3 regions of the Rhizobium sp. 9140 genome follow, and region 1 is predicted to be linked to each of the others. Evidence: riboswitches for the same ligand, from Rfam matches in the RefSeq annotation. Region 1 holds a riboswitch; each other region holds the start of a gene.
The links. A riboswitch is a leader RNA that binds a small molecule or an ion and turns the genes downstream of it on or off. The one in region 1 is predicted to bind thiamine pyrophosphate.

Region 1 (10,105 bases):
TGCCGGAAACCGTGCTCTGTTTCACGGGCGACGATTTCAACTATGCCGGCCTGATCGAGGGCGACGGGCGGCGTCACAGCCATGCGCTGCTCGGCATCTTCGACGCCGTTGCGCCGGCCGCTTCCAAGGCGCTGGCAGCGCTTGCCGCAGGCGACACGGCAACCTTCCGCGCGGTGATCGATCCGACGGTTCCGCTCTCGCGCAAGATCTTCGAGGCGCCGACCCAATATTACAAGGCCGGCGTGGTCTTCCTCGCCTGGCTCAATGGGCACCAGTCGCATTTCACCCTACCGGCCGGCATGCAGTCGGCGCGCGGCATCAACCACTATGCCGATATCTTCCGCCTTGCCGATCAGGCCGATATTCTCGACCGGCCGGATCTGGCAGCCGAGCGCATGCGCCACCTCGCCGGCGTCTACGGCATCGTCTGAAAGCTCTTTGGTTATATGGCCGCGCATCTCGCCTGACGCGCGGCTCCTTTCAGGAGCCTCAGCTCCAGGCGTGGAGCGGTGGCTTCTCACCGTTCAGGACATACTTGTCGAGAATGGCGTATTTCCAGCGCACCGGATCGTGCAGCGTGTGGGTTCGGGCATTGCGCCAGTGCCGGTCGAGACCGGCGGCACGGCTTTGGCGGCATTCTGCGTCTTGATGTTGGAAATCGTCATGTCGATATCTCCTTTGACATCTGTTAGCCGGCAAATTCCGGTTTTGGGAAGGGGCGACTTGGGGATGCAAGGTTTGGGGCGGTCATGGTCACATCCTTTCCACACGCTTCCGCCCAAACGCGCCGAAGGGCCGCAAGCGGGGCGAGAGAGAAGGCCCGGCACCAACGCGAGGTTCTGGAAATTGCCGGTGACACCCGGCCTTCCGAGTTGCTGCGGGAAAACCTGGCCGCAACGCTGCCCCATGGCGGCGACCGTCAGCCGGCCGCCGCTCTCACGGCGTCATTCCGCTGCGATGGCGCTTGCCGCCTCCGCATCCTCGATCGCCCGCACCAGCGGGATGACGTGCCTGCCGAAATATTCGACCTCTTCCTGGAAATGGAGGAAGCCGAGGAGGATGAGATCGGCACCGGCACGCTTCAGGTCCACCACGCGCTGCGCCACCTGCTCCGGCGTGCCGATCAGGTTCGAGCGGAAGCCGTCATTGTACTGCACGAGGTCATCGAAGGAGGATTTCGCCCAGTTCCCCTCGCCTTCCGGCGAGGCCTTGCCGGCATTCTTCACCTCGTGGCCGAAGGCGTTGACGGCCTCCGGATTGGCCTTCTCGACGATCTCGGCGAGCACCGCCCGCGCTTCTTCCTCGGTATTGCGCACGATGGCGAAGGCGTTGACCCCGACGCGCACGCTGTGGCCGTTCTCCTTCGCCTTGCCCTTGAGGTCGGCCACCTGCTTGCCGATCTCTTCGGGCGTGTTGCCATTGGTGAAGTACCAGTCCGACACGCGGGCGGCCATGTCGCGGGCGGCGCGCGACGAGCCGCCCTGAAAAATCTCCGGCTGCGGATCGATCGGCTTCGGCTTCAGCGAATAGTCGTTGAAGCGGTAGAAATCGCCGTGGAAGGTAAAATTGTCTTCTGTCCAGATACCGCGCAGCGCCCGGATGAACTCCTCGGAGCGCCGGTAGCGCTCGTCATGATCGAGCCAGTGCTCGCCGATGGCGTGGAACTCGCCGCGAAACCAGCCGCTGACGACGTTGACCGCGACGCGGCCATTGGTCAGATGGTTGATCGTGGAGATCTGCTTGGCCGCAAGCGTCGGGTTCCACGGCCCCGGCAGGATGGCCGCGATGACCTTCAGCGTCGTCGTGGATTCCAGCAGCGCATGGCTGAAGGAGACCGATTCATGCTGGAACTCAGCACCGTAGCCAGCGGTGAAGCGGATCTGGCTCAGCGCATATTCGAAGCCGCTGGCCTCTGCGATCTTCGCCAGCGTCTTGTTATAGTCGATCGACCAACTCGTGCGCTGCTCGATATCGGAAATGACGAGGCCGCCCGAGACATTGGGCACCCAGTAGGCGAATTTGACCGGCTTGCGGCTGGTGTAGGACATGGTGTTCTCCTCGTTTGCTCCAATACTCTATGGATTTACTATTCTACGGGTAACAATCGCTTTCTAATGTTCCGGTCGATTGTGGAATATTGATCTCGCGTCGGAGAGCCGAAAGGGGATGATGAAACCCGCCCACTGGAAACGGCGATGCGTGGTGATGGCCGAGCCCATATCCGCCGGACCTCACGGGACGAGACGCTTTGGAAAGAAAAGCGCATATCGTGGTGCCTGGCCGTGGCCCTTTCCCCGCTCATCCCAAGGCCTTCAACATGGGGCCAATTGAGAAGCGTCCCTGTGCGGCCTTGGCGGTGAGGTTGCGCAGATAGCCGCCGGGCGAGCGGATGATGGTACTGCGTTGCAGGATCGCAGCGATGACGATGGCGGCGGCGATGTCGCCCATGGCGGTACGGGCTGCGGCCATGGCGCTGGGACTGATGCGCAGCATGGTGCGGACGACCTCGGCCGCACCGATCACGTCCTGCCAGCGGGAAACACCGCCGCGGGCGTAGTCGGCGATATCGGGGCAAAGGGCAAGAAAATCCTTCAGCGCAAGGCCTGTCGATGTCCGCTCCGGCGTATTTGGTTCTCCGGCTTCGCCGTCCACTTTCAGTCTTTGGCCGTTTTTATCAAAAGAAAGTTCTGATTCTGAATTCTGAATATGGTGCTCAGAATGACGCTCACTGGCGCTCATTTCCTCCTCGGTGAGAGCGTTAAGGTAACCGGTCTCCACCTCCGCACGCAGCCGCAGGAGCGCATTGCAGCGGGCCGACAGATGCTCTTCCGTGCCGTTGCGCTGGACGCGGCCGGAGAGGTCACGCAGGCGTTCGACGAACCCGTGCCAGGGATCGGCACCCCGTTCGGTCCGACCTTCTGCAATGGCGGCAGCGATGGTCTTGGCGATGTCGCGAAGGTGCAGGGTGATTTCGGCGCGCAGGCGGGAGATGCGGCGGGCAGTGTCGCGGGACGTGGCAGCGGTTGCGAGGATGTCTTCGGCCCGCAGCGCCAGCGGCGCGAGATCGAAGCCGAAAGCGGTCTCGACGTCGCCGTGATCGTCGCGACGGCAGTAACGCTTGCCGTTGGCGCTATCGCGCCGCAGGATCAGCCCGGCCTCCACGAGGCTTGCAAGATGTCGCCTGAGCGTTGCGGGTGACATGCCGCGTGCACGAAGCGACAATTCGGCATTGGAGGGGAAGACGATGATCGGTGCGCGGCCGTCGAGATGACGGTCCTGATGAAAGCTCGCCAGCGCCTCGAGCACGGCGATTGCCCTGTCGGAGAGGTTCCAGACGGTGCGGGCTTCGCTGAGCGCACGGATGATCTGGTATTTCTCGGCCTGGCCGGTCGCATTGCCGCCCTCGCCGTTCCTCAAACGCGCCTGTCGCTTCTCCAAGTCGGCCCGAAGCGCGAAATTGCGCGCAGTCAACCGTGCGCCGCCGAAAGGCGTCGTTGCAAATTTCTCCATTTCTCCATCTCCGTTGGGAGGCAAGCCTCCCCCGGCACGGCACACGTCTTCCTTCGCTGACACCCTTGTTTTCAGGCATTCAGGCACAGATGTCCTCGATATCAGAAGGCTTCACCAGGCAACCGAAAACGTTCGGTCATGGCTTCGCCATTCAGCATTTCTGCCGCTGACTCTTGACTTTGATGGCTGGAAGTGATTCTCTCGAACTGCTTAGATTGAAGAGGGCTTCCATGACGGTGACGTTTTGGGGGCCTTTTTTCTTGCTCTCTTGGTCGTCCTTTTCTGGTTCATGTCGTTTGAGGCCGCCCCGGTGTTCGAGGCGGCAAGGTCGTTGCGCGTTGGGTTCAGCTTTCGCCGCCCGCCTCGCGCTCGAAGGTTTCATGCGCCTCGGCCAGAAGAGCTGCTGCGGCATCGATGAAGGCCGGCGGCGTGCCCTCGGCAAATTCGATCCGCGTTGCGCCGTTCTCCACCTTCAGTCGAGCAAAGACCCGGCCACGGGCATCCGTCAGCGATCTCACGTCTCCGCTGTCAGTGTCCCCTGCCCTGCGCTTCGTCTTCATCGGCTTGCCCAACGCGTCGAGATGGGAAAACAGGATCTGGAAACGCCTGTCGCTATCGGCCGCCTTGAACTTTGCGGAATGGACGACGTCGATGGCCTGCTCCTGCCGGGCTTCCTTCGACAGGATCTCGCCAAGCTTCATCCAGCGCTCCCGCCCGACCTTCGGCGCCGGGCCGATATGTCGGATGAACCGGTCCGGCACGCCCTCGGCCACCTGCATCAGCCGCGAAAGCTCGCTTTTCTGCACGGCCAGCGCATCGCCGATCGTCTTGCGGTCGAAACCGCGTTCCGTGAGGTTGCGGGCAAAGAGTGCGCGCTCGATGAAGGAGAGGTTGCGGCGCTCGGCATTTTCCTTGCCCTGTGCCAGAACCAGTTCGTCGTCGGTCAGCGCGCGAATGATTGCCTTGACCGGACGGCCGAGGCGGGCGGCAGCGCGGATGCGGCGGTGGCCATAGGCCGTCTGGTAGACGCCCTGCTTCTCCGGGTGCGGGCGCAGAAGCACTGGCACCTGCTGGCCCGCCTCGCGCACGCTTTCCACCAGTGCCTCGAAATCCTCGTCCGTCGGTCCGTCAATCACGAGTCGATCTTCGACGAAGGAGGCCTCGATCCGTGCGGGGTCGATGCCGACGACGTGCTCGCCTTCCGACAGGGCTTGCCGCAGCGCGCGCGCTTCTTCCGCTTCGCGGGTGATCGCGTTCAGCGAGAGGCCCATGACCTTGACCGCGCCGGATGCGCTGCGCGTGTGGGGTGCGGGCGGCACACCATCCCCCGGCGTTCCCGGGTTGGTAGGACCCGGGCTGGCATGCATCGACCCTTCGGCCGATTTCCGTTCGGGCGCCGGATCTTCGCTCGTATCAAGCTTTTGCGTTTCAGCCGCACGTACGACGTCGGCCGGGCTCAGCCCGCCCCCAAACAGCGCCTTCAGTTCGCTCTTGCGGTTCCCCGCCATCATCCGATCCTTTCCGCGTTCCCGGCCCGAAAGCCGCTCGCTCAACTCGTCTGCAACAGCGAAGAGCCCTGCGGCCGCTCGCCCATTCCCGTCCTCGACCCCGTCAACGGTTCCACACCGCATGCACCAGCGTTTCGATCTCGCTGTTGACGGCATTCATCGATTCCACCGCGCGGTCGTAGGTCGCGCGGGTAAAATTCTCTCGGCCGACCTCGTAGAGCGTCTGCTTGGTCAGCCCCGCATCCGACACGGCGGTCGATTTCACCATGGGCGCCGTCAGTACGCGCTCGCCGAAGAGCGAGCGCATGAAGCCGACGATCTGCGCCTGCGGCCCGTCATTCGGCTCGAAGCGGGTGACGAGGTAGCGCAGGAAATCGAAATTCAGCGTGCCCCCGGCATCCCGCACGACGGACAGCAGATCGGCCGTCATAAACAGGAACTGGTTCATCGAGGCGATGTCCAGCATCTGCGGATGCACGGTGACGATGACGGAGGTCGAGGCGCAGAGCGCCGACAGCGTGAGATAGCCAAGCTGCGGCGGGCAATCGATCACGACCACGTCGTAATCGGCCTCCACCGTGTCCAGCACCGCCTGGATACGGGCGAAGAACAGGGGGCCACCGGTCGCCCCCTCCTTTCCGGACTGCCGGTCTGCCAGCGCCTGCGGCGTCACATGCTCGAATTCCTGCAGCTCGATATTGCCGGGCACGAGATCGAGGCCGGGAAAATACGTCTGGCGGATGACGTCGGACAAGGGCCGCTGCTCGGCATCGTAGCGGATGGCGCCATAGAGCGTGTCGTTGCCGGTCAGGTCCAGCTCCGGCTGATAGCCGAAAAGCGCCGACAGCGATGCCTGCGGATCGAGATCGATGGCGAGCACCCGGTGGCCGGTCAGCGCCAGATATTGTGCCAGATGCACGGCGGATGTCGTCTTGCCGGAGCCGCCCTTGAAATTGGTGACGGAGATGACCTGCATCCGCTCGCCGGCCTCGGCATCCCGCCGCGGTAGGTAGCCGCGCGCTTTGGCGGCATGGCCCTTGGCCAGCGCCTGTTCCGAAAGGTAGAGCCGCAGCGCGTTGATATCGGCCAGCGAATAGAAGCGGCGTCCGCCGGCGCCGGTTTCCGGCTGCGGCCCCTCCCCCGCCAGCGACAGCTGGCGCAGATAGCCGTCGGACACGCCGATCAGCTTGGCCGCCTCGCCGGAGGAGAACGCCCGCAGCGTCTTCGTCGCGGTCGGCGGAAACAGCCGCTCGCGCATCGCCTTCAGCTGTTCCGACAGCGCGCTTGCATCCGCCGCGATCGTCAGATCCGCCGATGGTGTCGGCGCCGCGTTTTTCGGGCCGGTGCGTGTCGTGTGGGCCGTTGGGGCCATGTCGTTTCTTTCCTCACTGTCTGGCCAGCGTGCCGGCGGCTTGCGGACGGGCTGCGTCCGGGGGATGTTCGATGTCTGCCATGTTCCCGCCCGCGCGGCGGCGATTCTCTGGCGTCAGTGTATACGTCGCGCTATCACATATACAGAGGTGGCAGCGTGTTACGCCGGGGGCGCATATATCTGCCTCTGACCGTTAGAGGTTGAGGTCGATTGCTGAGTCGCGTCAAGCTATATTTGAAATGTGAAATCTGAATCATTCTTCCTGTCCACAGTGCCTCCTCGCGACTATTCGTCGTGGCGGCGCGCTCAGAATAAGCGGACGGCCAATGGCGGGGAGAAACGAAGGCGGGCGACATTGAAACGGAAGAGCGATTCCGACCTTTTATCCCCGCTCTGCCGCGTCGGCAGAGCGAGTTGACAGCTGTCAACTTTTGAATGGGGGTGAGTCGCGTATTGGCCGAAGTTGACAGCTGTCAACTCGCGCGGCCGCGCGCCGCAACCCGCACTGCCCCACCGCATAACCCCGCGCCCTCTTTTGCCAGTGAAGCGCCATCATCGCCGCCCGGTCGTCCGCGAAGACCTCGGTACGAGACCGCCCCGCAGATCCAATCCGGCAGCAGCGACAAACGAGCACGATTTCGCAGAAGAGCGAGGGCTCCAGCGAGGGCGCGTAGAACCGCGCCATGCCGCGCGACGGGCCGCAGCGTTCCAGATGCAACCGATAGGACGGAGTTTTCATACGCGCAGAGTCTCGCTCTCGGGAGACGGCGTCCAACGAGACTTGTCAATCGATCCGGGGTGGTCGATTCACAGGCATGATAGGACGGTCTCCGTCTATCCTCCGCGCTGCAAAAGGCGCGGCTAAAAGCCGGCTTGACCGCGGCCATGGCTCCATGCAACCTTCCGCATATTCACCAGGGGGGTCCCGGCAAGGGGCTGAGATACTGCTATTGCGCGCAGTGACCCGTTGAACCTGATCCAGTTCATACTGGCGGAGGGACGGTGCGATGCTTGCAGGCTCTTGGGTGGATCTCCGCCAGATAGCCGGCATGCGTCTTCTCATCATTCCAACACTGGGACTGGGTCTCCAACCTCGGAGAGCCTTGCCATGACTGTTGCCACTTCACAATTTGTGCCGAGCGTCACCACCGGCCCACTGCCGGCCTCGACCAAGGTGTTCAAGCCCGGGCTGCTTCACCCCAGCATCCGCGTTCCGATGCGCGAGATCGCGCTCCACCCGACGGCCGGCGAACACCCGGTCACCGTCTATGATTCCTCCGGCTCCTATACTGATCCGGCCCATATCGTCTCCATCGATCGCGGCCTGCCGCGCATCCGGGACGCTTGGCTCAGCGCGCGTGCCGACACCACGGCCTATGAGGGGAGGGCGGTGATCGCGGCCGACAATGGCTTCGTTGCGGGCAACCGCCTGACGCCGGAATTTCCCGTCCGCGCCGCGCCGCTGAAGGCTGCGGGATCCCGCGCCGTGACGCAACTCGCCTATGCCCGCGCGGGCATCATCACCGCGGAAATGGAATTCGTGGCCATCCGCGAGAACCTCGGGCGGCAGAGGCAGCGCCAAGCCCTCGCGCGGGACGGGGAGAGCTTTGGCGCCGAGGTGCCGGATTTCGTCACACCGGAATTCGTCCGCCGCGAGGTGGCGGAGGGCCGAGCGATCATTCCCGCCAATATCAACCACCCCGAGCTTGAGCCGATGATCATCGGCCGGAACTTTCTCGTGAAGATCAATGCGAATATCGGCAATTCCGCCGTCACCTCGTCCATGGCGGAAGAGGTGGACAAAATGGTCTGGGCCATCCGTTGGGGCGCGGATACGGTGATGGACCTCTCGACCGGTCGCAACATTCACAATATCCGCGACTGGATCATCCGCAACGCGCCGGTGCCGATCGGCACCGTTCCGCTCTATCAGGCGCTGGAAAAGGTGAACGGCATTGCCGAGGCTCTCACATGGGAGATCTATCGCGACACGTTGATCGAACAGGCGGAGCAGGGGGTGGACTATTTCACCATCCATGCCGGCGTGCGGCTCTCCTATATCCCGCTGACCGTGAACCGGGTGACCGGCATCGTCTCGCGCGGCGGCTCCATCATGGCGAAGTGGTGCCTGCATCACCACCGGGAGAACTTTCTCTACGAGCATTTCGAGGAGATCTGCGAGATCGCCCGCGCTTATGACGTCTCCTTCTCGCTCGGCGACGGCCTGCGCCCGGGCTCCATCGCCGACGCCAACGACGCGGCGCAGTTTGCCGAGTTGGAGGCGCTGGGCGAACTGACCAAGATCGCTTGGGGCCGCGATTGCCAGGTGATGATCGAAGGCCCCGGCCATGTGCCGATGCATAAGATCAAAGCCAATATGGACAAGCAACTCGCCGTCTGCGGCGAGGCGCCGTTCTACACACTCGGGCCGCTGACGACCGATATCGCGCCCGGCTACGACCATATCACCTCCGGTATCGGCGCGGCGATGATCGGTTGGTTCGGCACGGCCATGCTCTGCTACGTCACGCCCAAGGAGCATCTGGGCCTGCCCGACCGCAACGACGTAAAGACCGGCGTCATCACCTACAAGATCGCCGCCCACGCCGCAGACCTTGCCAAGGGCCATCCGGCGGCCCGTCTGCGCGACGATGCGCTGTCACGTGCGCGCTTCGAGTTCCGCTGGGAAGACCAGTTCAACCTCTCACTCGATCCCGACACCGCGCGCGCCTTCCACGATGAGACCCTGCCGAAGGACGCCCACAAGGTCGCCCATTTCTGCTCGATGTGTGGCCCGAAATTCTGTTCCATGCGCATCTCCCACGACATCCGTGCGGAAGCCCAGAAGGAAGGGCTGGAGGCCATGGCTGCGAAGTACAGGAATGGCGGCGATCTCTATATGCCCGTGGGAGAAGGCGCGGGGAGGGAAGGTGAGGCGTGAAACGGTGCCGGTCGATGGCCTTCCAATGAACGAAAGCGACCGCGTCTGCCTCTAAGGGGGGTGAATGAGGATCCCCCACGCGATCTGTCATCTCCGTTCCCGACCCCGTGTCAAAACTCTTGCAGCCTTGCCTTTTGCACGCTGCGAGAGTTCAATGCCGAAACGGTCCTAACCTTGCGAAAGGCTATCGTGGGAACCCTTGTCACCGCCGTCTTCCTGCTCATCCTCCTGTTTGGCTGCCTGCGGTCTCCCGGCCAGGCGACCATCCTTGCAGGTTTTCTGATCTTTGCTGCGGGTCTCGTGCCGCTGGCGCTGATCACCGACATCCACCCCTATTTCCTCCTCGCCGTCCTGCAGGCCCTCACCGCCACCCCTGCCGTTCCCATCGGCATCGCGCTGATGGCGCTTGGCCGGCTGGTCGTTCACGCCGAACGACGGGAGGCTGCGCGGCAGCGCGATCGTCCTTGAACATCGATCGCTGACATCCGGCTTCGGCACTCAGAGGGAAGGAGGCCGCAGCATGTCTCTATTGCAGCGCCGACTATCCCCAGACGAACGACAGGCCGCGACAGACTTGCCTCACCCTAAATATCGGGTAGGCAGCGCTTCACCACGTTGAGCCCGCTCCCCGATCGGCAGCACGCGCCGCCACACGGCCACCCTCATGGCCGCAAGCCCGGTTCAGCGGCAACCTCACCGCGCGACCCGACGCCCTCCCGCCTCAACCGCCAGAAATGTCACCCGCTCCCGGCAATGCCGGCGTGCAGGAAAGTT
Region 2 (10,105 bases), on a different contig from region 1:
TCGTCTACGACAACGACCGTTGCCTGGTGGCGAAGATTTTGCCTGACGGCACCCGCAAGCGCGCGACGTTGTTCAGCGGCTTCCTGTCCCACTACCTTATCCGGGATCGCTATGGCCGTCCCGGCAAGGGCAACGACAAGGGGAACGTCGAGGGTCTCGTCGGCTATGCCCGGCGCAACTTCATGGTACCGATCCCGCAGTTTGCGACATGGGAGGCGTTCAACACCTTTCTGGAGGAGCAGTGCCGGAAGCGCCAGCGCGACAGGCTGCGCGGCGAGAGCGAGACGATCGGCGAGCGCTTGCGGCGCGATCTGGCTGCCATGCGCGCCTTGCCAGCCTCGCCATTTGATGCCTGCGACCAGGCAAGTGCCAAGGTGACGGCGCAGTCGCTGGTGCGCTACAAGACCAACGACTATTCCGTCCCGGTCGCCTATGGCCATCAGGATGTGTGGGTGCGCGGCTATGTCAACGAAGTGGTCATTGGTGGCCGTGGCGAGATCATCGCCCGCCATCCTCGGTGCTGGGAACGGGAAGACGTCGTCTTCGATCCTGTCCATTACCTGCCGCTGATCGAGCAGAAGATCAATTCGCTGGATCAGGCAGCGCCCCTCCAGGGCTGGGACTTGCCGCAAGAGTTCGCTACGCTGCGCCGGTTGATGGAAGGCCGCATGGCCAAACACGGCCGGCGTGAGTACGTGCAGGTCCTCCGCCTGCTGGAGAGCTTCGAACTCGCCGATCTGCATGCGGCGGTGAAGCAGGCGATCCAGCTTGGCGCCATTGGCTTTGACGCCGTCAAGCATCTGATCCTGTGCCGGGTGGAACGCCGGCCGCCCAGACTGGACCTGTCCATCTACCCGTATTTGCCGAGGGCGACGGTCGAGACGACATCGGCGAAGGCGTATATGCGTCTCCTGTCGTCGGATGCGGGAGAAGTCGCATGAACACCCAAGCACCCGAGATCCTTCTCACCCATTATCTCAAAACCCTGAAGCTGCCGAGTTTCCAGCGCGAGTACCAGAAGCTGGCCCGGCTGTGCGCCACCGAAGGCGTCGATCATGTCGGATACCTCACCCGGCTTGCCGAGCGGGAGATGATCGAACGGGACCGTCGCAAGGTCGAGCGTCGCATCAAGGCGGCCAGGTTCCCGGTCGTCAAAAGCCTCGACAGTTTCGACTTCGCCGCCATCCCAAAGCTGAACAGGATGCAGGTGCTGGAACTGGCGCGCTGCGAATGGATCGAGCGCAGGGAGAACGTTATCGCTCTCGGCCCCAGCGGCACGGGCAAGACCCATGTGGCGCTCGGCCTCGGCCTGGCCGCCTGCCAGAAGGGCCTGTCCGTTGGGTTCACGACAGCGGCCGCACTGGTCAGCGAGATGATGGAGGCGCGCGACGAGCGGCGTCTCATCCGGTTCCAGAAGCAGATGGCCGCCTACCAGCTGTTGATCATCGATGAACTGGGCTTCGTGCCGCTGTCAAAGACCGGCGCGGAATTGCTGTTCGAGCTGATCTCGCAACGATACGAGCGAGGCGCGACCCTGATCACCAGCAACCTTCCTTTTGACGAATGGACGGAAACCTTGGGGTCCGAGCGCCTGACCGGCGCTTTGCTCGACCGCATCACCCATCACGTCAGCATCCTCGAGATGAACGGCGACAGCTATCGTCTCGCCCAAAGCCGCGCCCGAAAGGCCGGCTGACGCCCTTCGAAAATCGCAACGCGCGCATGAGACCCCCGCTCGGGCCTAAGCCCTCCCGGCGGTCTCATGCGCGCGCCACAAGTGGCCGACTTTTGCGCCGCCGCGTGGCAGGATTTTACTCCGCCGTTGACACGCGTGCGCAAGGGTGTTGACAAAAACACCTGCATTTTCATAGGTTGGCGACATTCCGACGGGTGTCCTTTCGAGGGCTGAGATGGCGAGAGCCGAACCGTTATGAACCTGATCCGGGTCATACCGGCGTAGGAACGGAAACAGGTGTCCGCCCACGGCCCTTTCTCTCTTCTCCGCTCGCCTGGATCTCCGTCGCCACGTATGGAGATCGCACATGCCGTATGCTGTTCGTCCGCTTTCCCCGCCGCGCATGCGCTGCTGCTAGCCATGCGCGCCTTTCATGCGGCGCTCGGGCTCGGCGCGCTGGTTCTGTTGTGGCAAGCCGGAACGGCCGTGTTTTCGCCGCCGGCCTATCTGCTGCCGTCGCCGCTCGCGGTCGCTAGGGTGTTCCGGGATCAGTCGGCGTTTCTGCTGGCCCAGAGCCTCGTCACGCTGTCGGAAATCCTCATCGGCCTCGTGGCCGGTGCTGTGCTCGGGGCGGGAACGGCGTTCGTGCTGGCGGCGAGCCCGCGCATCGGGCCGTTCGTCTGGCCGACGATCCTCATCCTTCAGGTGCTGCCGGTCTTCGTGCTGGCCCCTGTTCTCGTCGTCTGGCTCGGTTTCGGCATGGCCTCCAAGGTCGCGATGACCGTGCTCATCATCTTCTTTCCCGTCGCCTCCGCCTTTGCCGACGGGCTGAACCGCACGGAGCGGGACATCGTGGACGCCGTGTCCCTGACGCAGGCCTCGCACTGGCAGGCGCTGGTGTCCGTGCGTGCGCCGCTGGCGCTTCCGAGCCTCGTTTCCGGCCTGCGTGTTGCCGCACCTCTGGCGCCGCTCGGCGCCGTGGTCGGCGAATGGGTCGGCGCGTCGGCCGGCCTCGGCTTCGTCATGGTGCAGGCCAATGCCCGCATGCAGACCGCGACCGTATTCGCCGCCATGGTCGTGCTCGCCGTCATGACGCTGCTCCTGCGCCTGCTGGTCGATCTGCTCACCGCCCGTCTTGCGCCCTGGGCGCGCGAGGGCGGCCGCTCGCATTCCGAACGTCGAACCCTTCAAACCGTCTCATCCTGGAGATCTCAATGATCCGTCTTCTCATCGCGACGATGCTTGGCCTGTCCAGCCTTTTCGCCACCATCTCCGCGCAGGCCGCCGACAAGCTGACCGTGCTGCTCGAATGGTTCGTCAACCCGGACCATGCGCCCATGGTGATCGCGCAGGAAAAGGGCCTCTTCGCCAAAGCGGGGCTCGACGTCACGCTCGTGCCGCCGGCGGATCCTTCCGTCGTGCCACGGCTCGTGGCGGCAAAACAGGCGGATATCGGCATCCACTATCAGCCCAATCTCTACCGCGACCATGAAGCGGGCCTGCCGCTCGTGCGCTTCGGCACGCTGGTGGAGACGCCGCTGAACACGGTGACGGTGCTGGCCGACGGGCCGATTAAGAGCCTGAAGGACCTGAAGGGCCGGAAGGTCGGTTATTCCGTCTCGGGCTTCGAGGATGTGCTGCTGGAGCGCATGCTGGCGTCCGAAGGCCTTTCGAAGGGCGATGTCGAACTCGTCAATGTCAACTTTTCACTGTCGCCGTCGCTGATCTCGGGCGCGGTCGATGCGACCATCGGCGGTTATCGCAATTTCGAGCTGACGCAGATGAAGCTCGAAGGACATCCCGGCCGGGCCTTCTTTCTGGAGGAGCATGGCATTCCCGTCTATGACGAACTGGTCTTCGTCACCCATCGCGACCTCGCGAACGACGATCGTCTGCCGCGCTTCCTCTCGGCCGTCGAGGAGGCCTCGATCTTTCTCACCAATCATCCTGACGAGGCCTGGGCGCTGTTTGCCAAGGCCTATCCGAACCTTGACGACGAGCTGAACCGCACCGCCTTCTTCGACACGCTGCCGCGCTTCGCCAAGCGCCCCTTTGCGCTCGATACCGGCCGCTACGCCCGGTTCGGTGCCTTCATGCAGGAGGAGGGGCTGATCGCGAAGGCGCCTGATGTCGCCGATATCGCCGTTGAGCTGAAATGAGCGACATCACACCGCAAACCGTCGCAGGCATGCTGGCGCGGGTGCGGCAGGCGCGGCCGCGCGTCCATTGCCTCATGAACAGCGTGGTGCAGAAGTTCACCGCCGACGGCATCACGGTCATCGGCGGAATGCCCTCTATGACCGGGTCGCTGGAGGAGGTGGAAAGCTTCGTCGGCCGCGCCGATGCGCTGACCGTCAATCTCGGCACGCTGGATGCGGAGCGCCGCGCGGCGATCCGGCTCGGTGTCGCGGTCGCGCGGGCTCAGGGTAAGCCGTGGATCGTCGATCCCGTGCACTGCGACTATTCGCCGTCGAGGCTGGCCTTTGCGCGTGAGTTGATCGCGCTGCAACCGACCGTCGTGCGCGGCAACCGCGCCGAAATGGCCCTGATCGGCGACATGCCCGGCATCCTGCGGATCGTCACCGGCCCGGTCGATCTGCTGCAAATGGGTTCGGCCTCCGTCGAGATCGGCAACGGGCATCCCTTCATGGCGCAGGTGACCGGCACCGGCTGCCTCTCGGGCGGCGTCATCGCCGCGTTTCTGGCCGTCGCGCCGGATGCGCTTGCGGCGGCTTCGGCAGCCCTGACGGTGACCGGGGTCGCCGCGGAACGGGCGGCGCCCCATGCGCGCGGTCCCGGCACGTTCGCGGCCGCCTTTCTCGATGCGCTGGCAGCCATCGATGACACCGACATTCTTTCCCTCGCAAGGATTCGACATGACCATCACGAACATTCGCAAGGTCGATGACCGCCTGAACGCAATCGTCGATGCATCGCTGGCGGAGATCGCGCCGCTGCCCGAACTGGCGCTGCTGGCCGCTCGCAATGGCGCAACGCTGATCCAGTACCGCGACAAGACGGCCTCCACGCGCGTCATGGTCGAGCGTGCGAGCGCAATCCGGGCGGCTCTTGCCGGCACGGGTGCCGCCTTCGTCGTCAACGACCGGGTTGACGTGGCGCTGGCGGCGGGCGCCGACGGCGTCCATCTCGGTGCCGACGACATGAATGCGGAGACGGCGCGGCGGTTGCTCGGCGATGCCGCAATCATCGGCCTGACCGTGAAAACGGCAGCGGATGCTGCGCGCGCGGGCCGGGCGCCGGTGGACTACGCCTGCATCGGCGGCGTGTTCGAAACGCTGTCCAAGGTCAATCCCGATCCGCCGGTCGGTCTTGAAGGCTTGCGCGCGCTGCGCGAGGCGATCCGCGTCCTTCGGCCGGAGATGCCCGTCAGCGCCATCGCCGGCATCGACCTGTCGCGCGTGCCGGCGGTGATCGCGGCGGGCGCGGATGGCGTGGCGGTGATCTCGGCTATCTTCCGGGCCGACGAGATCGCCGGGGCGACCCGCGCGTTCCGCACGGCCGTGGATGCCGCGCTGGAGGATCTGACATGACCGTGATCGCGCTTACCATTGCCGGCTCCGACAGCGGCGGCGGTGCCGGCATCCAGGCCGACATCAAGACGTTTTCCGCGCTGGAAACCTTCGCCACCAGCGTCGTCACCGCCGTGACGGCGCAGAACACGACGGGCGTGACGGCGGTCGAGGATATCTCGTGCCGCCTGATCGCCGCGCAGATGGCGGCGGTGTTTTCCGACATGGATGTCCGGGCGCTGAAGATCGGCATGGTGTCGCGCGCCGAGACCATCGAGACCATCGCCTCGGGCCTCCTGGCTTTTGCGGGACCTGTCGTGCTCGACCCGGTCATGGTCGCGACCTCGGGCGACCGGTTGCTCAGGGAGGAGGCGATCGAGGCGCTGCGGACCGTGCTCGTGCCGCGCGCTTCGGTGGTGACGCCGAACCTGCCGGAAGCAGCCCTTCTGACGGGGCTGCCGATCGCGCAGGACCGTGCCGGTGTGACGAAACAGGCGGAGGCGATCCTGAAAGCCGGCGCGGCGAGCGTGCTCATCAAGGGCGGGCACGGCGATGGGCCGGAGAGCATCGACCTGCTGTTCGACGGCGAGAGCGTGCGAACCTTCGCCGCACCGCGCATCGCCACGCGCAACGATCACGGCACGGGCTGCACGCTCGCCGCCGCCATCACCGCCCATCTCGCGCGGGGTTACGCGCTGGTCGAGGCCGTCAGCCTGTCGAAGACCTATCTTCATCAGGCGCTGGAAGCGGGGCGCGGTGTGGCGATCGGCAAGGGGCGGGGGCCTGTGCACCATTTCTACAGGTGGTGGAGGGCGTGACGGGCGCGGCGCGCCGAAGAGGTCTTGAGACCGGCTCCGGCCATATCGGCGCGCGTCGGCCGTTCGGGGCGCCGGCCCGCATTGCCGGTGCCGTGCTGCGCGGGCTCGACCGCATTCTCGGCACGCTGGCCGGGCTGGTTCTGGCGATCATGCTGGCGGTGGTGCTTGCCGGCGTCGTGCTGCGCTACGGGTTCGCAACCGGGCTGACGGGCGCGGAGGACCTCGGGATCTGGCTGCATATCGGGCTGATCGCGCTCGGTGCGCCCTTGGCATTGAGCGGCCCGCTCGCCATGCGGCTCGACATTCTGGTGTCGCGGCTGCCGCCCCTGCCGCGGCGGCTTGCCTTTATCGGCGCGGACGGCGTCTCGGTGCTTGCCGGGCTCGTGCTCGTCTTCGGCGGCGGAGCGGTCATGGAGATGGTCGGCGGCACATCGCCGACGCTCGGCGTGCCGGAAGCCCTGCGCTTCGGCCTGCCGATGCTGGGCGGCGCGGCCCTGCTGGTAACGCTGGTCCTCACCCGCATCGCCGAGGGGGACATGGTGCGTGGGGTTGCCGGGCCGATGCTTGGCGTGGCGGCGCATCTTCTCGCGAGCCATGTCGTCATCGAGACCTCCTGGCCGCCGAGCCTCTTTCTGGCGCTCGTCGCAGGGTTCGGGCTTCTCCTGTCGGCGCCGCTGGCGCATGCGTTTCTGGCGGCGGCCGCTTTCGCGATCACATTCGGCAGCAGCCTGCCGGAACCGGCGATCCTCTCGACGACCGTTGCCGGCCTGTCCAAGTTCCTGCTGCTCGCCGTGCCGTTTTTCCTGCTGACGGGGGCGCTGCTGACGGTGTCGGGTGCCGCCGACCGGCTGGTGCGGTTTGCGGCAAGCCTCGTCGGACACCGCCGCGCGGGTCTCGCGCAGACCGTGCTTCTGACCGGCGTGCTGTTTTCCGGCGCCTCCGGTTCGTCGGTCGCGAACGCCGCCTTCGGGGCGGCGACGTTCCAGCCGGAACTGGTGCGGCATGGCTACCCGCCGGCGCAGGCCGGGGCCATCGTCGCCGCCACCTCCGTGCTCGACAACGTCATCCCGCCCTCCATCGCCTTCCTGCTTCTGGCGGCCGCGACCAATCTGTCGATCGGCGCGCTGCTCACCGGCGGCTTCATCGCGGGCGGGCTGATGGCGCTGTGCCTTGCCGTCGCCATTGCGCTGACGGCGGGTGATCACGGGCGCATACCGCGCGTCGGGCGCGGCGTGCAGGCGCGGGCGGCGCTGTCGGCCGTCCCCGCCTTCGGGCTCGGGCTCATCGTCGTCTTCGGCATCCGCATCGGCATCGTCACCACGACGGAGGCGGCGGCTCTGGCGGCGGCCTACACGCTCGTTCTCGCTCTGGTGGCGCAGCGCGGCGTCCGCGGTCTTGCCGGTATCTTTCGGCAGGCCGCCGTGGAGGCGTCCGCCATCGGGCTGCTCATCGGCACGGCCGCGCCCTTCGCCTTTCTGCTCGCTGTCGATGACATCGCGGGTGCGATGCAATCCGTGGTGACGCTGCTCGGGGGCAGCGCGCTTGCGGTGCTTCTCATTTCCAATCTCGTCCTGCTGGCGCTGGGGCTGATCCTCGACATCGGCGCGGCAATCCTTCTGATCGGGCCGGTGCTGCTGCCGGCCGCTGTCGCTGCCGGCATCGATCCGGTGCATTTCGGGGTGATCCTCGTGGTCAACCTGATGATCCACGGGCTGACGCCGCCGCTCGGCCTGCTCGTCTATGTCGTCTCCGGCGTCACCGGCGTGCCGGCAGCCGCGCTGTTCCGGGCCGTGCTTCCCTATCTCGGCGCGCTTCTCGTCTCTCTCGTCATCCTGTCCGCGCTCGCGCTCGTTTTCCATCCCTGAGGAACCCCGAACCCATGTCCACCACCCGCCGCACCTTTCTGACATCCACCCTGGCTGCCGGTTTTTTCACCCCGGCGCTCATCCGCCCGGCTTCCGCGCAAACCACGAGCATTACGGTTGCCTCGTTGCTCGGGGAGGACAAGCCGGAAACGAGGATCTGGCGGCACATCGCCGAGCGGGTGGAAAGCCGCATGCCCGGCCGCTTCCGGTTCAACATCGTCGCCAACGGCGCTCTGGGCGGGGAGAAGGAAGTGGCTGAGGCAACGCGGCTCGGTGCCGTGCAGGCGAGCCTCTCCACCGTCTCGTCGCTCTCCGGCTGGGTGCCGGAGCTGCAGGTTCTCGACCTGCCGTTTCTCTACCGCGATGCCGCGCATATGGCGCGCGTCGTCAACGGCGAGGTCGGCGCCGACCTTCAGGCCAAGCTCGAGGCCCAGAACTTCGTCGCCACCGGCTTCATCGACTACGGCGCACGGCATCTTTTGGCCAAGGAGCCGATCCTGCGTCCGCAGGATATGGCGGGGCGGAAGATCCGGGTGATCCAGAGCCCGCTGCACACCAAGCTCTGGTCCGGCTTCGGCGCCGTGCCGGTCGGCATTCCCATCACGGAAACCTACAATGCGCTATCGACCGGCGTTGCCGATGCGATGGACCTGACGAAGTCGGCCTATGCCGGCTTTAAGCTCTATGAAGTGGTGCCGGTGATGATGCTGACGGGCCATATCCGGGCCTCCGGCGTCGTCTATTTCGCCGGCAGCTTCTGGAACGGGCTTTCGCCGGAAGAGCAACAGGTGTTGAAGGAGGCCTCGAAGGAAGGCGCCACCGCGTTCGATGCGCTGATCGTTGCCGACGAGGAGAAGAGCGTGGCAACGGCGCTGTCCCATGGCGGACAGGTGCTGGACGTGCCGGATATTGCGGCCTGGCGGCAAGGCGCGCGGGGCGTTTGGGAGGCCTTCGCGCCCACCGTCGGCGGGCAGGCGCGCATCGATGCGGTAGAGGCGATCTGAAGCGCGTCAGGCGACCGGCTGCGTCGGGCCGGGGGCCGGCTCGGTAAACCATTTCGGCCCCGTCTCGGTCATGTAGATATGGTCCTCAAGCCGGATGCCGAAACGGTCGGGGAAGACGACCATCGGCTCGTTGGAAAACACCATGCCGGCGCGCAGCGGCAGGGTATTGCCGCGCACGATGTAAGGGTGCTCGTGGATCTCCAGCCCGAGGCCGTGGCCGGCGCGGTGGGGCAGGCCGGGCAGCGTATAGTCGGGGCCTATGCCGTGGCGGACGAGCACCGCACGGGCGGCATCGTCGAGGCTGTGGCAGGGCGCGCCGATGCGGGCGGCGTCGAACACGGCCTGCTGCGCCTCCCGCTCGATATGCCAGGCACGGGCGAAATCCGGCGTCGCTTCGCCCAGCATATAGGTGCGGGTGAGGTCCGAGTGATAGCCGTCGATCCGCGTACCCGTGTCCACGAGAATCGCATCGCCTTCCGAGAGAACCTGATCGCCATCCGCACCGTGGGGCAGGGAGGTCGCTGTGCCGAAGGAGACGATGCAGAAGGTGGAGCCGGAGCCGGCGAGCGCCCGATGCTCACGGTCGATGAATCGCACGATATCGGAGGCCCGCACGCCCGGCGCCATTTGCGCATGCGCGCGCTTGTGCACCTCCAGCGTGATGTTCATGGCGTGCTGGATGATAGCGATTTCGGCCGCCGATTTGACGATCCGGATGTCGCGAATAACAGGGCCGCCATCCACGAGGCGCTCTGGCCCGAATGCCGTTGCCAGCGGATGATAGATGGCGAGAGGCAGGGCATCGTCGAGCGCCAGCGTGCCTTGAGCGCCGAGGATGCGGCGGACGAGGTCGGCGGGGCTCTCTTCCTCCTGCCAGACCGCGATCTCGCCCGGCAGATGCGGCAGCGTCTCGACGCGGCTCTGCTCGAAGCCGGGGACGATGTAGTGGAGTGCCGTCGGCGTGACCAGTGCGCCCAGCAGCCGCTCGCTCGCATGCCAGTGAAGGCCGGTGAAATATTGCAGGCTCTTCGACGAACCCAGCAGCAGGCCGGCAAGGCCCCGGGCATCGAGGCTCGCGCGCAGGCGGTCCAGACGCTCCCGCCGCTCGGTATCGGAAATGAAGAGGGCAAGACCAAGGTCGGAGGGGGACATCATATGCTTTCTGTCTGTGTGGCGCGGTGAGGGGGCCAGCATTGGCCGTCGCTCAGAGGTT
Region 3 (10,105 bases), on a different contig from region 1:
CGATCGGGCGGACGTTGATGACACAGCCTGGAACGAGCGGGCGCGTGCTGGCGATGAGGACGTCGATGGGGTCGCCATCGTCGGACAGCGTATGCGGCACGAAGCCGTAATTGCCCGGATAGGTCATCGGCGTGTAGAGAAAACGATCAACGACGAGCGTGCCGGCTTCCTTGTCCATCTCGTACTTGATCGGATGGCCGCCAACGGGAACCTCCACGATGACGTTGATGTCTTCCGGCGGATTCTTTCCGATCGAGATTGCGTCAATACGCATGAAGCCTCCATGCTTCTGAAGTGGGACTGACGTCCGATAAAGCCAAACCTGCCGTTGTGCAATATCAGCGGCGCTCTGAAGCGTTCATTTGTAGGCAAAGAGGTTAAAGAGCGACCATTTATCGATTTTAGAGCTTTGTCGGCAGCGCGCATCAGCTCCAGACATAGCCGATCTTCTTCAGGCTCTTTCCGCCGAAATCCTCCATGCCTTCGCAGGCGTCGCGGCCGCCGGCATTGCGAAAGAAGCGATCCGCCTGCGCGCTGTCCTCCAGGCACCAGACGACGAGACCGCGACAGCCGAGCGATTTCAAGAGGCTGCTTGCCTCGCCGAAGAGAATGCGGCCAAGGCCGATGCCTTGATATTCCGGGCGGAAATAGATTTCGTAGACCTCACCTTCCTGCGGCAGAGCGCGGGAACGGGACAGGCCGAGCGTTGCATAGCCGGCAATGACGCCGGCGACTTCGATAATGAGAAGGGTGGAAGGCCCGCCGGTTGCCTTGCGCCACCAGTCCGCATTGCGGCGATCGACCATCTCGTTCAGCGGGCGATGTGGGATCAGGCCGGAATAGGTGTGCAGCCAGGAAAGACGGTGAACCTGCGAGATTTCGGCGGCGTCTCTCGGCAGGCCGGGGCGCACTTCGATAGACAATGTCTTCATGTTTCGCGTGTCGACCCTGTCCGTCCCATCTTCGTCACGCCGTGGCATCATGCCCGGCAGAGACGAAATTAACGGTATTTTAACGAGATCGGCAAGCGCGAATTCGCGTCGCACACAGAAGCATCGCTCGGATGATGGCCTGCCAAAGGCGAAGGGAGCACGTCGCGAGGGGTGCCTGTCGCCACGGTTCACAAGGTGTGATCAAAAATTCGCTTCGACGCTGCACATCGGCGTTGGCGGGCGGAACTTTTATGAAAAGCAGGCGTTATGAAACGTCCGATCGACTGGCCAAGCACCCGGCCGGACCCAGATCGAACCGATGTCCATCCGCTTGGCGTCGTCTCATACAACGGAAGTAGGGCGTCTCGATTGCAGGTCAAGTCTTTCACCATCGCAATGCGTTTCCCCAAAGCCCAGCCCGGAGGCACGGTCGCGTGCCCGTCATGGAGTAGCCGATGAAAAATCTTTCTGCAGACAGGCGCATGATCAAGATTGCCATGGCGGCTCCCTATCTGGAGCGTGGCGAGGAGCAGCTTCTGGCGCAGGCCTGGAAGGACAATCAGGATCAAGATGCGCGCAACAAGATAGCCATGGCGCATATGCGTCTGGTGATCTCCATGGCCGCCAAATTCCGGCATTTTGGCCTGCCGATGAGCGATCTGGTTCAGGAGGGCCATATCGGTCTTCTGGAAGCCGCAGCTCGGTTCGAGCCCAGCCGCGATGTTCGCTTCTCGACCTACGCAACATGGTGGATCCGTGCTTCTATGCAGGATTATGTCCTGCGCAACTGGTCGATCGTCCGCGGCGGGACCTCCTCGGCCCAGAAGGCGCTCTTCTTCAACCTGCGCCGCCTGCGCGCCAAGCTTGCTCAGGGCAACAGTCAGCTGACCGCTCGTGCGGTTCACGAAGAAATCGCCTCGGCCCTCGGTGTCAGCCTTGCGGACGTCCAGACAATGGATGCACGTCTCTCCGGTAGCGATTCGTCTCTACAGGCTCCCATCTCTTCAGGTGACGCCGACAGCGGCGAACGCCTCGACCTTTTGGCCTGCGCCGCACCCCTGCCGGACGAGCAGGTCACGGACATGATCGATCAGGAACGCCGCAAGAACTGGCTCGGCCATGCGCTGGAGCAGTTGAACGATCGCGAAATGAAGATCATCCGCGCCCGCCGACTGTCGGAAGACAGCGCGACACTCGAAGAACTCGGCGCCGATCTCGGAATTTCCAAGGAACGCGTCCGCCAGATCGAGACACGCGCACTGGAAAAGCTGAAGGTGGCGCTGGTCGCACAAGCTCCTGAACTCGCGCTGACGGCCCACTGAGGTCGGTCTACACAGACGCGTACGAAAAAGCCCGCCACACCGGCGGGCTTTTTCGTGTCTGCCTCGGATATTGGTCTACTCCGAAATGATCTTGATGCGGTCGCCAGGCTTGATGGTCGAGGTGATCTGCAGGGCGTTGATCAGGCGAAAGAGATCGAGCTTGCGGTCGGTGCCCATCATGCGGGCAGACAAGGTCGCAAGCGTATCGCCGGGACCGACAGTGATCACGCGGATGCGGAGCGGCTTGAGGGCTGCGGCCTCCTGCGGGCTCATGCGACGGAAGGATTTGCGCAGCACGTCGGCCGTTGGCTCCAGCGAGGGCATGCCTTTGGGCACGGCCGTAAGGAACCGGTAGATCTGGGTGTCGATGCGCAGCACCGTCACGTCGAAATCCCAACGCTCTGCAGACGCGCGCGCGGTTGCGGCTTCCAGACCATTGATGGTGATGGCGTGGATCGTTTCGGGCTGAAGGCCGGTCACCCAGCCGCTCGCGATATAGTCAGTCAGGCTGCGACGCTGGGTGTCGGCCACGCCATCGAAGCGGATGGCGATCTCGCCGGGGCCGGTGGCGAGCACCGCTTCCGCCTTGTTGTCGATCTGGAAGCCGGCCGGCACATCGAAGCGAATGCCGAGCTTGCCATGCAGGAAGGTCTGTCCGCGGACATAGCCCTCCTGCGGGCTGTCGCCATAGAGCAGGCCGTCGATACCATCGAGGAAATAGTCGCGGCCACGGTCGCCCGTCGTGCCCTCAGGGCCGAAGGCGCGGGCATGGCGGCGGGCGAGTTCCACGCGCTGCGGCGCGTTCGGGTGGCTCGACAGGAAGTCCATGCTCTGGTCGGTGTCCGGATCCACGGAGGAGAAACGGCTATAGGCGGCCATGGCATCGAGAAAGCGTGCGGCGGCATAGGGGTCGTAGCCCGCTTCACCCAGCATGCGCACGCCGATCACGTCGGCCTGAAGCTCCTGATTGCGCGAGAAGGCGGCGAGCCGCAGCTTGCCGCGGGCAAGCGCCTGCTTGCCGGCGAGGTCGCTCGAAAGAACTTCGGAGACGACGCGGCTGGCGATGACTTCGGCTTCCTCGCGCTGCTGGCGCTGGATGCCGTGATTGGCGGTGACGTGCGCCATTTCGTGCGAAAGCACGGCGGCAACCTCGGAGGCGTCGTCGGCGAGCGCCAGCAGGCCGCGCGTGACGTAGAGATAGCCGCCGGGCAAAGCGAACGCGTTGATGGCGGGCGAGTTCAGCAGCGTAATGCGATAGGACTGGTTGGGGTTCTCGGATACAGCCGTCAGCGCGCCGGTGATGCGGGCGACCAGCCGCTCCGTCTTCTCGTCCTTGTATTCGCCGCCATAGCTCGCAACGATTCGCGGATGTTCGCGGGCGCCCATCTGCGCGCGAGGATCGTTCTTCTGGACTTCATCGACGATCTGCGGGGTGGCGGAGGGAGAGACGCTCGGCTCATAGCTCTGCTCGATGGCGCTCTGGCAACCGGCGAGCGCCAGCAGAGCGAGGCCGGCGACGGACGCGCGCAGGGTGCTTGCAATGCCACGGGCCGACAGATGCCCGCCGTTCCGCTCGTTCCGCTCGTTCACCGTCATGCCTCAGCCCATGTTCGCGTCCGGCGGCGTGCCGAACGCTCTTACGGCAGTTCCGGCAGAGCCGCCCTACATCCTGGGAGACGTGCAATCGCCCCGTTTCCCAGAGCCCGATCTAGCCTATTCGTGCCGCCCATGCCTACTGTATAATTCCGCAAAGCCTGGCGGTTTGCGGAAAAAAGCTGTCGCTCTCTGTTGTCCCGTTCCTGTGCCGCGTCGATGCGCGGCTGCCGCTTCGCCCCACCGCGGGTGCCACAGGCGGACGGTCAAATTGTGGCATGCGGTATCAAGGCGGTTCACGGGGCGGGTGAGCGTGCTCCGAGGAAGCGGGCGACAGCTGCTGGTTCGGTCCGACGAAGGAACGCGTCGGACTCTTCGTGGAGGGCGACCTTGCCGTCGCCAAGGAACAGCACGCGATCGGCGAGGCGGCGCACATCGTCGGGATGGTGCGTGACGAGGAGGATCGTGCTGGCTTCCTTCTCCTGCAATACCGCCAGCAGATCCCCCATTTCCTGACGCAGTCCGGGGTCGAGCGCGGCAAAGGGCTCGTCGAGCAGCAGGATCGGGCGTTGGCGCACGAGCGCGCGGGCGAGTGCTACCCGCTGCCGTTCGCCGCCCGACAGCGTCGGCGGCAGGCGGCGTGCGAAGCCTGCAAGCCCCACATCCCGCAGCGCCCGCTCGATCCGCTCGCGATCCTCCCCGTCAAGCTTCAGGGCGGGGCTGATGCCGAGGCCGACATTGGTTGCGACGTCGAGATGGGCGAAGAGATTGTGTTCCTGGAAGATGACCGAGACCGGACGGAGCGCTGGCGGGATCGGTGTCACGTCCTCGCCCAGAATGCTGACGCGGCCTGCGTCCGGCGTCTCGAAGCCGGCGACGAGATTGAGCAGGGTGGATTTGCCGGAGCCGGAGGCGCCGGTGATCGCGGTGATCCTGCCGCTCTCGATCGTGGTATCGAAGAGAAGCGTACGCGGGGCGGAATGGCCGGGGAAGCGGACCGCGACGTTTTCGAGACGGACGGCGATCGTCGGGAGTGTCGTGGTCATGATGCGCGTTTCCTCGGGCTCTCGCGTGCGGTTCCGAGGATGGTGAGGGCGATGCAGACGATGCCGAGGAGGAGGGCGAGGCCGGCAGCGTCCGTGGTGCGGTAGCTGCCCATGCGGCTGTAGAGCAGGTAGGGCAGGGTCACCATATCCTGTGATCCGAACAATGCGACCGCGCCGAGATCGCCCAGAGACAGGGCGCTGGCGAAGGACAGGGCCATCGATAACGGGCGGCGCAGGCCCGGCCAATCCACAAGCACGATGCGGGACCAGCCGGAAATGCCGAGGCTCGTCGTCAGGCGTCCGGTGCGGGCGGCGTGCGTTGCGATGGCAGGTGCCAGCACGCGGGTGACGAAGGGCAGCGCCATCAGCGTGTTGATGAGGGTGATGACGACCGGCGCGAAGCGGGCGACATCGCCGAACGGGCGCAACAGCAGAAACCATCCCGCCCCGATGACGACCGGCGGCACGAGGAGGACCAGCGATGTGCCGGCGGCGACGCTGCCGGAGAAGATATGCGCGAAACGGCCCGGCCGGCGTGGCGAGAGCAGGATCTGGCGCGTCGTAAGCATGACGGTGGCGAGGGCGACCGAAAGAACAGCCGATGCCGCGGCGATGCCGAGGCTGGTCGCTAGCGCCCGGTAGACTTGGGCGTCCGATGCGAGTTTAGCGAGGTCGGAGGCAAGGCCCGAGACAAGGACGGAGACGAGCGGCGCTGCGACGAAGAGGGCTGCGAGCGCGATGACAAGGATATCGGCGAGGATGGCGGTGCGCGACCGGCCATCGAAGCGGCGCACCGGCCGGCCGGTCGTAAAGCCCTCGGTTGCGGGCGGGGTCAGCCAGCGAAGGACGAAGAGGAGCACGGCCGTCACCATGATCTGCAGCGCCGAGAGCGCGATGGCGCGCGGGGGATCGAAGTCGAACCGCAGGGCCTGATAGATCGCGACCTCCAGCGTGCTCGCCGCCGGTCCCCCGCCGAGCGTCAGCACCAGCGTGAAACTGGTGGCGCACAGCATGAAGATAAGGCCGGCGATGCCCGACAGCAGGCCGCGGATAACCGGCCACTCGATGAAGCGGAAGAGCGAAAAGCTGGATATTCCGAGATTGGCAGAGAGGAGCCAGTATTCGCCGGGAATGCGCTCGAGCCCCGACAGCAGCAGTCTGACGGCGAGCGGCATGTTGAAGAAGACATGCGCGACGAGAATGCCGGCGAGCCCATAGATCGCGACGGGCCGGCCAAAATCGAGCATCGCGAACAGATCGTTGACGACGCCTTGCCGTCCCCAGATGCCGACGATGCCGAGGGCTGCGACCAGCGCCGGCAGGCCGAGCGGCAGCGCCATCAGCCGGATGATCCAGATCCGGCCGATAAAGCTTCGGCGCCGGGCAAGCGCCAAGGCCACGGGAATGGCGAAGGCGACTGACAGGAGCGTGGAAAGACCGGCCTGGATGATCGTGGAACGGGCGACGCGCCAGACATAGGCGTCGAAGACAGGGGCGTCGAAGACACCGCTGGTATCCCTCGTGCCCGCCGCCTCACCGGTCGCGGCCAGCGCCAGAGCGAGGATGGCGGCGCCGACGAACAGCGTGATACCGGTGATGCCCGCCACGCCGAGCGCGTGTGTCAGACGGCGATCACGAGCGGCCGGCATGCAGGGGTCAGTTCCGGCTCATGACGGCCAGCCATTCGTCGATCCAGGCCTTGCGGTTCTTGGCGACCTCCTCGGGGCTCATCAGAAAGGTGGTCTTCGGCTGGACCAGCTTTCCGAAAGCCTCCGGCAGCGGTTCGCTGGGGGTTGCCACCGGCATCATCCAGTTGGTCGTGGGCAGGATAGCCTGCGCTTCCGGACCGTCGAGGAAGGCGAGGAAGGCCTTGGCGAGGTCAGGATCGCGCGCGGCCTTCGTCATGCCGGCCACCTCGATCTGGATGTAGTGACCCTCGGCGAAATCGGCCGCCTGATAGCGATCGCTGTTTTCGGCAACCATGTGGTAGGCGGGCGACGTCGTGTAGGACAGAACCATGGGCGCTTCGCCCTTGGTGAAGAGGCCGTAGGCTTCCGACCAGCCGGGGGTGACGGTGAGGATGCGGTCCTTCAGCTTTGCCCAGGCTTCGCCCGATTTTTCGCCATAGACGGATTTTACCCACAGAAGCAGGCCGAGGCCGGGTGTGGAGGTGCGCGGGTCCTCGATGACGATCTTGTCCCTTGCGTCGCCCTCGACCAGTTCCTTCAGGCTCTTCGGCGGTGTCTTCAGCGTCTGCGTGTCGTAGACGAAGGCGAAATGGCCGTAATCATAAGGCACGAAGCTATCGTCCGAAAAGCCGCCGGGAACCTCTAGGGCCGAGGTGTCGAGGCCGTGCGCGGCAAAGAAGCCGGTGGCCTTGGCCTCAGCGACGAGGTTGGTATCGAGGCCGACGACGACGTCCGCCTTGGATGCGGGGCCTTCGAGCTTCAGCCGTGTGAGCAGCTCCACGCCATCGGCGACGCTGACATAGGTCAGCTTGCAATCGCAGGTCTTTTCGAAGCTTTCGGCGATCTTCGGGCCTGGACCCCATTCGCTGGTGAAGCTCTCATAGGTATAGACGGTCAGCGTCTTCGTCTCGGCCGCTTGCGCCCCCGTAAACATGCCCACCGCGAGAAGCAGAGGGACCGTGGTGGTAAAAAGCCATGTGCTGCGCATGCGCGCCTCCTTCAGAATTCGGGTTTCAAGGGGAGTAGCGCTTGCGAGCCGTCTAATCCCTCCGCCGGTGTTAACCGTATCAGGTTCCGCGGGTTGGCTTTCAGCCTCTCAGCCCGTCTTCCCGCGACGAAGGATCGTCGCGCTGGAAAGGCACCCCGTTAGAGCATGCAAAGATCTAGACGCCGTGCCGCCCCTTGGCAAGATCCAAGGTTGCAGGATGCGCGGATGTGAAAGCGCCATGCCGTTCGGGACTTTCGCGCCGTTTGACCTTTGCCTCCGGGGCTGCTTCGCGCTATGGCAGCGCGATGACCGCAACCGCATTCACCATCCTGCTCGGCGGGCCGCTGACGATGACCGACCGGCTGGCCGCGCAACTTGCCGGCACGCGCGTGATCGCCGCCGATGGCGGCATGCGGCACGCGGACGCCATCGGGTTGACACCGGAGCTCTGGGTCGGCGATTTCGACTCGACGCCGGCAGCGCTGATCGCCGCCTGGCCGGACGTACCACGCGAGCCCTATCCGCCGGCCAAGAACGAGACGGACGGCGAGATCGCCGTGGCGGCGGCACTGGAGCGTGGTGCAACGCGGCTCATCCTTGCCGGCGCGCTTGGCGGCGAGCGCAGCGACCATGCCTTCCAGCACCTGTTGCACGGCCTCCACCTTGCCGAGACGGGGCTCGACGTGCTCCTGACCTCGGGCGAGGAGGAAGCGGTGCCGCTGCTGCCCGGCATCACCGAGATGGATTTGCCGAAAGGCTGCCTCTTCTCCGTGCTTGGTCTCGATACACTGAGCGATCTCTCCATTGCGGGCGCGCGCTATTCGCTCGCCCGTTTCGCGGTGCCCTTCGGGTCGTCGCGCACCCTTTCCAACGTGGCGGAAGGACCCGTGCGGCTGACGCTCGGCACGGGCCGCGCGATGCTGCTCGCCCGCCCCCTCGACATGACAGGAGCCTGACCATGGCGCCGCCCATTCTGAAACTCGACGATATCGTTCTCACCTTCGGCGGCACGCCGCTGCTCAACGGCGCGGCGCTGCAGGTGGAGCCGGGCGACCGGATCTGCCTCGTCGGCCGCAACGGCTCCGGCAAATCGACGCTGCTCAAGATCGCCGCCGGGCTGATCGAACCGCAGTCGGGAGAGGTGTTTCGGCATCCCTCGTCCACCGTGCGCTATCTCGAACAGGCGCCCGATTTCGGGGCCTATACCACCGTGCAGGCCTATGCCGAAGCGGGCCTCGGGCCGGGCGACGATCCCTATCGGGTAACCTATCTTCTCTCGCACCTGGGCTTAAGCGGCGAGGAGAACCCGAACGATCTCTCCGGCGGCGAGGCGCGCCGCGCGGCACTCGCCCGGGTGCTGGCGCCCGAGCCCGACATTCTCATGCTCGACGAGCCGACCAACCATCTCGACCTGCCGACCATCGAGTGGCTGGAAGGCGAGCTGCAGAAGACGCGCAGCGCCCTCATCCTCATTTCGCACGACCGTCGCTTTCTGGAGAAGGTCTCGACCGCGACCGTCTGGCTCGATCGCGGCACCTCGCGCCGGCTCGACCGCGGGTTTGGCCAGTTCGAAGCCTGGCGCGACCAGGTGCTGGAGCAGGAGGAACTGGAGCAGCACAAGCTCGGCAAGCAGATCGAGCGGGAAGAGCACTGGCTGCGCTATGGCGTGACCGCCCGGCGCAAGCGCAACATGCGCCGCCTCGGCGCGTTGCAGGATCTGCGCTCCAACTACCGCGGCCACAAGGGACCGCAGGGTTCCGTGCAGGCGAGCGTCTCCGATGCGCAGGAGTCCGGCAAGCTGGTGATCGAGGCGGAGAAGATCACCAAGGCCTATGGCGAACGCATCATCGTTGCGCCCTTCTCCATCCGGGTGCACCGGGGCGACTGCATCGGTCTCGTCGGCCCGAACGGGGCCGGCAAGACCACGCTTCTGAAGATGCTGACCGGCCAGCTGAAGCCCGACGACGGCAAGGTGAAGCTCGGCACCAATCTCGAGATCGCCACGCTCGACCAGAAGCGCGAGGATCTGAACCTCGAGGATACGCTGGCCAACTACCTGACCGACGGTCGCGGCGAGACGCTGCTCGTCAATGGCGAGCAGCGGCATGTGACCGGCTACATGAAGGAGTTTCTGTTCCAGCCGGAGCAGGCGCGCACGCCGATCAAGAACCTTTCCGGTGGCGAGCGAGCCCGGCTCATGCTGGCGCGCATCCTGTCGCGCCCGACGAACCTCCTGATCCTCGACGAACCGACCAACGACCTCGACATCGAGACGCTCGACCTGTTGCAGGAGATCGTCGCGGGCTTTGCCGGCACCGTCATCCTCGTCAGCCATGATCGCGACTTCCTCGACCGCACGGTGACCTCCACCATCGCGCCGGCCGACCCGGAAGCGCCGGATGGCCGCTGGATCGAATATGCCGGCGGCTATTCCGACATGATGGTGCAGCGCAAGGGCGTGGCGGACGAGCGCAAGCGTGCCGAAAAGGCTGAGAAGGCCCGCCAGACCGGTGCCGCTTCGTCCTCCGGTGCCGGC

Region 2: it holds a riboswitch for thiamine pyrophosphate, as region 1 does, so the genes downstream of both, GA0004734_RS15380 (ABC transporter permease) here and thiC (phosphomethylpyrimidine synthase ThiC) in region 1, are expected to answer to the same signal.
Region 3: it holds a riboswitch for thiamine pyrophosphate, as region 1 does, so the genes downstream of both, thiB (thiamine ABC transporter substrate binding subunit) here and thiC (phosphomethylpyrimidine synthase ThiC) in region 1, are expected to answer to the same signal.

What each region holds. Positions count from the first base shown of each region.
Region 1 covers NZ_FJUR01000002.1:805,276-815,380, reverse strand. Annotated here, with positions in the region: gene GA0004734_RS21135 (dihydrodipicolinate synthase family protein) at 1-431, shown strand, start outside; partial or broken gene GA0004734_RS26140 (acyl-CoA dehydrogenase) at 490-612, opposite strand; gene sfnG (dimethylsulfone monooxygenase SfnG) at 945-2,048, opposite strand; gene repC (plasmid replication protein RepC) at 2,299-3,510, opposite strand; gene repB (plasmid partitioning protein RepB) at 3,855-5,021, opposite strand; gene repA (plasmid partitioning protein RepA) at 5,122-6,390, opposite strand; gene GA0004734_RS21105 (WGR domain-containing protein) at 6,815-7,129, opposite strand; TPP riboswitch at 7,297-7,408, shown strand; gene thiC (phosphomethylpyrimidine synthase ThiC) at 7,499-9,331, shown strand; gene GA0004734_RS21095 (hypothetical protein) at 9,521-9,799, shown strand.
Region 2 covers NZ_FJUR01000001.1:3,272,552-3,282,656, reverse strand. Annotated here, with positions in the region: gene istA (IS21 family transposase) at 1-941, shown strand, start outside; gene istB (IS21-like element helper ATPase IstB) at 938-1,696, shown strand; TPP riboswitch at 1,877-1,980, shown strand; gene GA0004734_RS15380 (ABC transporter permease) at 2,096-2,893, shown strand; gene GA0004734_RS15375 (ABC transporter substrate-binding protein) at 2,890-3,834, shown strand; gene GA0004734_RS15370 (hydroxyethylthiazole kinase) at 3,831-4,583, shown strand; gene thiE (thiamine phosphate synthase) at 4,567-5,226, shown strand; gene thiD (bifunctional hydroxymethylpyrimidine kinase/phosphomethylpyrimidine kinase) at 5,223-6,023, shown strand; gene GA0004734_RS15355 (TRAP transporter large permease) at 6,068-7,888, shown strand; gene GA0004734_RS15350 (TRAP transporter substrate-binding protein) at 7,903-8,892, shown strand; gene GA0004734_RS15345 (M24 family metallopeptidase) at 8,899-10,044, opposite strand; gene GA0004734_RS15340 (GntR family transcriptional regulator) at 10,097-10,105, opposite strand, start outside.
Region 3 covers NZ_FJUR01000001.1:463,500-473,604, reverse strand. Annotated here, with positions in the region: gene ppa (inorganic diphosphatase) at 1-274, opposite strand, end outside; gene GA0004734_RS02175 (GNAT family N-acetyltransferase) at 426-932, opposite strand; gene GA0004734_RS02170 (RNA polymerase factor sigma-32) at 1,388-2,254, shown strand; gene GA0004734_RS02165 (M48 family metalloprotease) at 2,330-3,850, opposite strand; gene thiQ (thiamine ABC transporter ATP-binding protein) at 4,144-4,893, opposite strand; gene thiP (thiamine/thiamine pyrophosphate ABC transporter permease ThiP) at 4,890-6,542, opposite strand; gene thiB (thiamine ABC transporter substrate binding subunit) at 6,550-7,515, opposite strand; TPP riboswitch at 7,609-7,737, opposite strand; gene GA0004734_RS02145 (thiamine diphosphokinase) at 7,875-8,525, shown strand; gene GA0004734_RS02140 (ABC-F family ATP-binding cassette domain-containing protein) at 8,528-10,105, shown strand, end outside.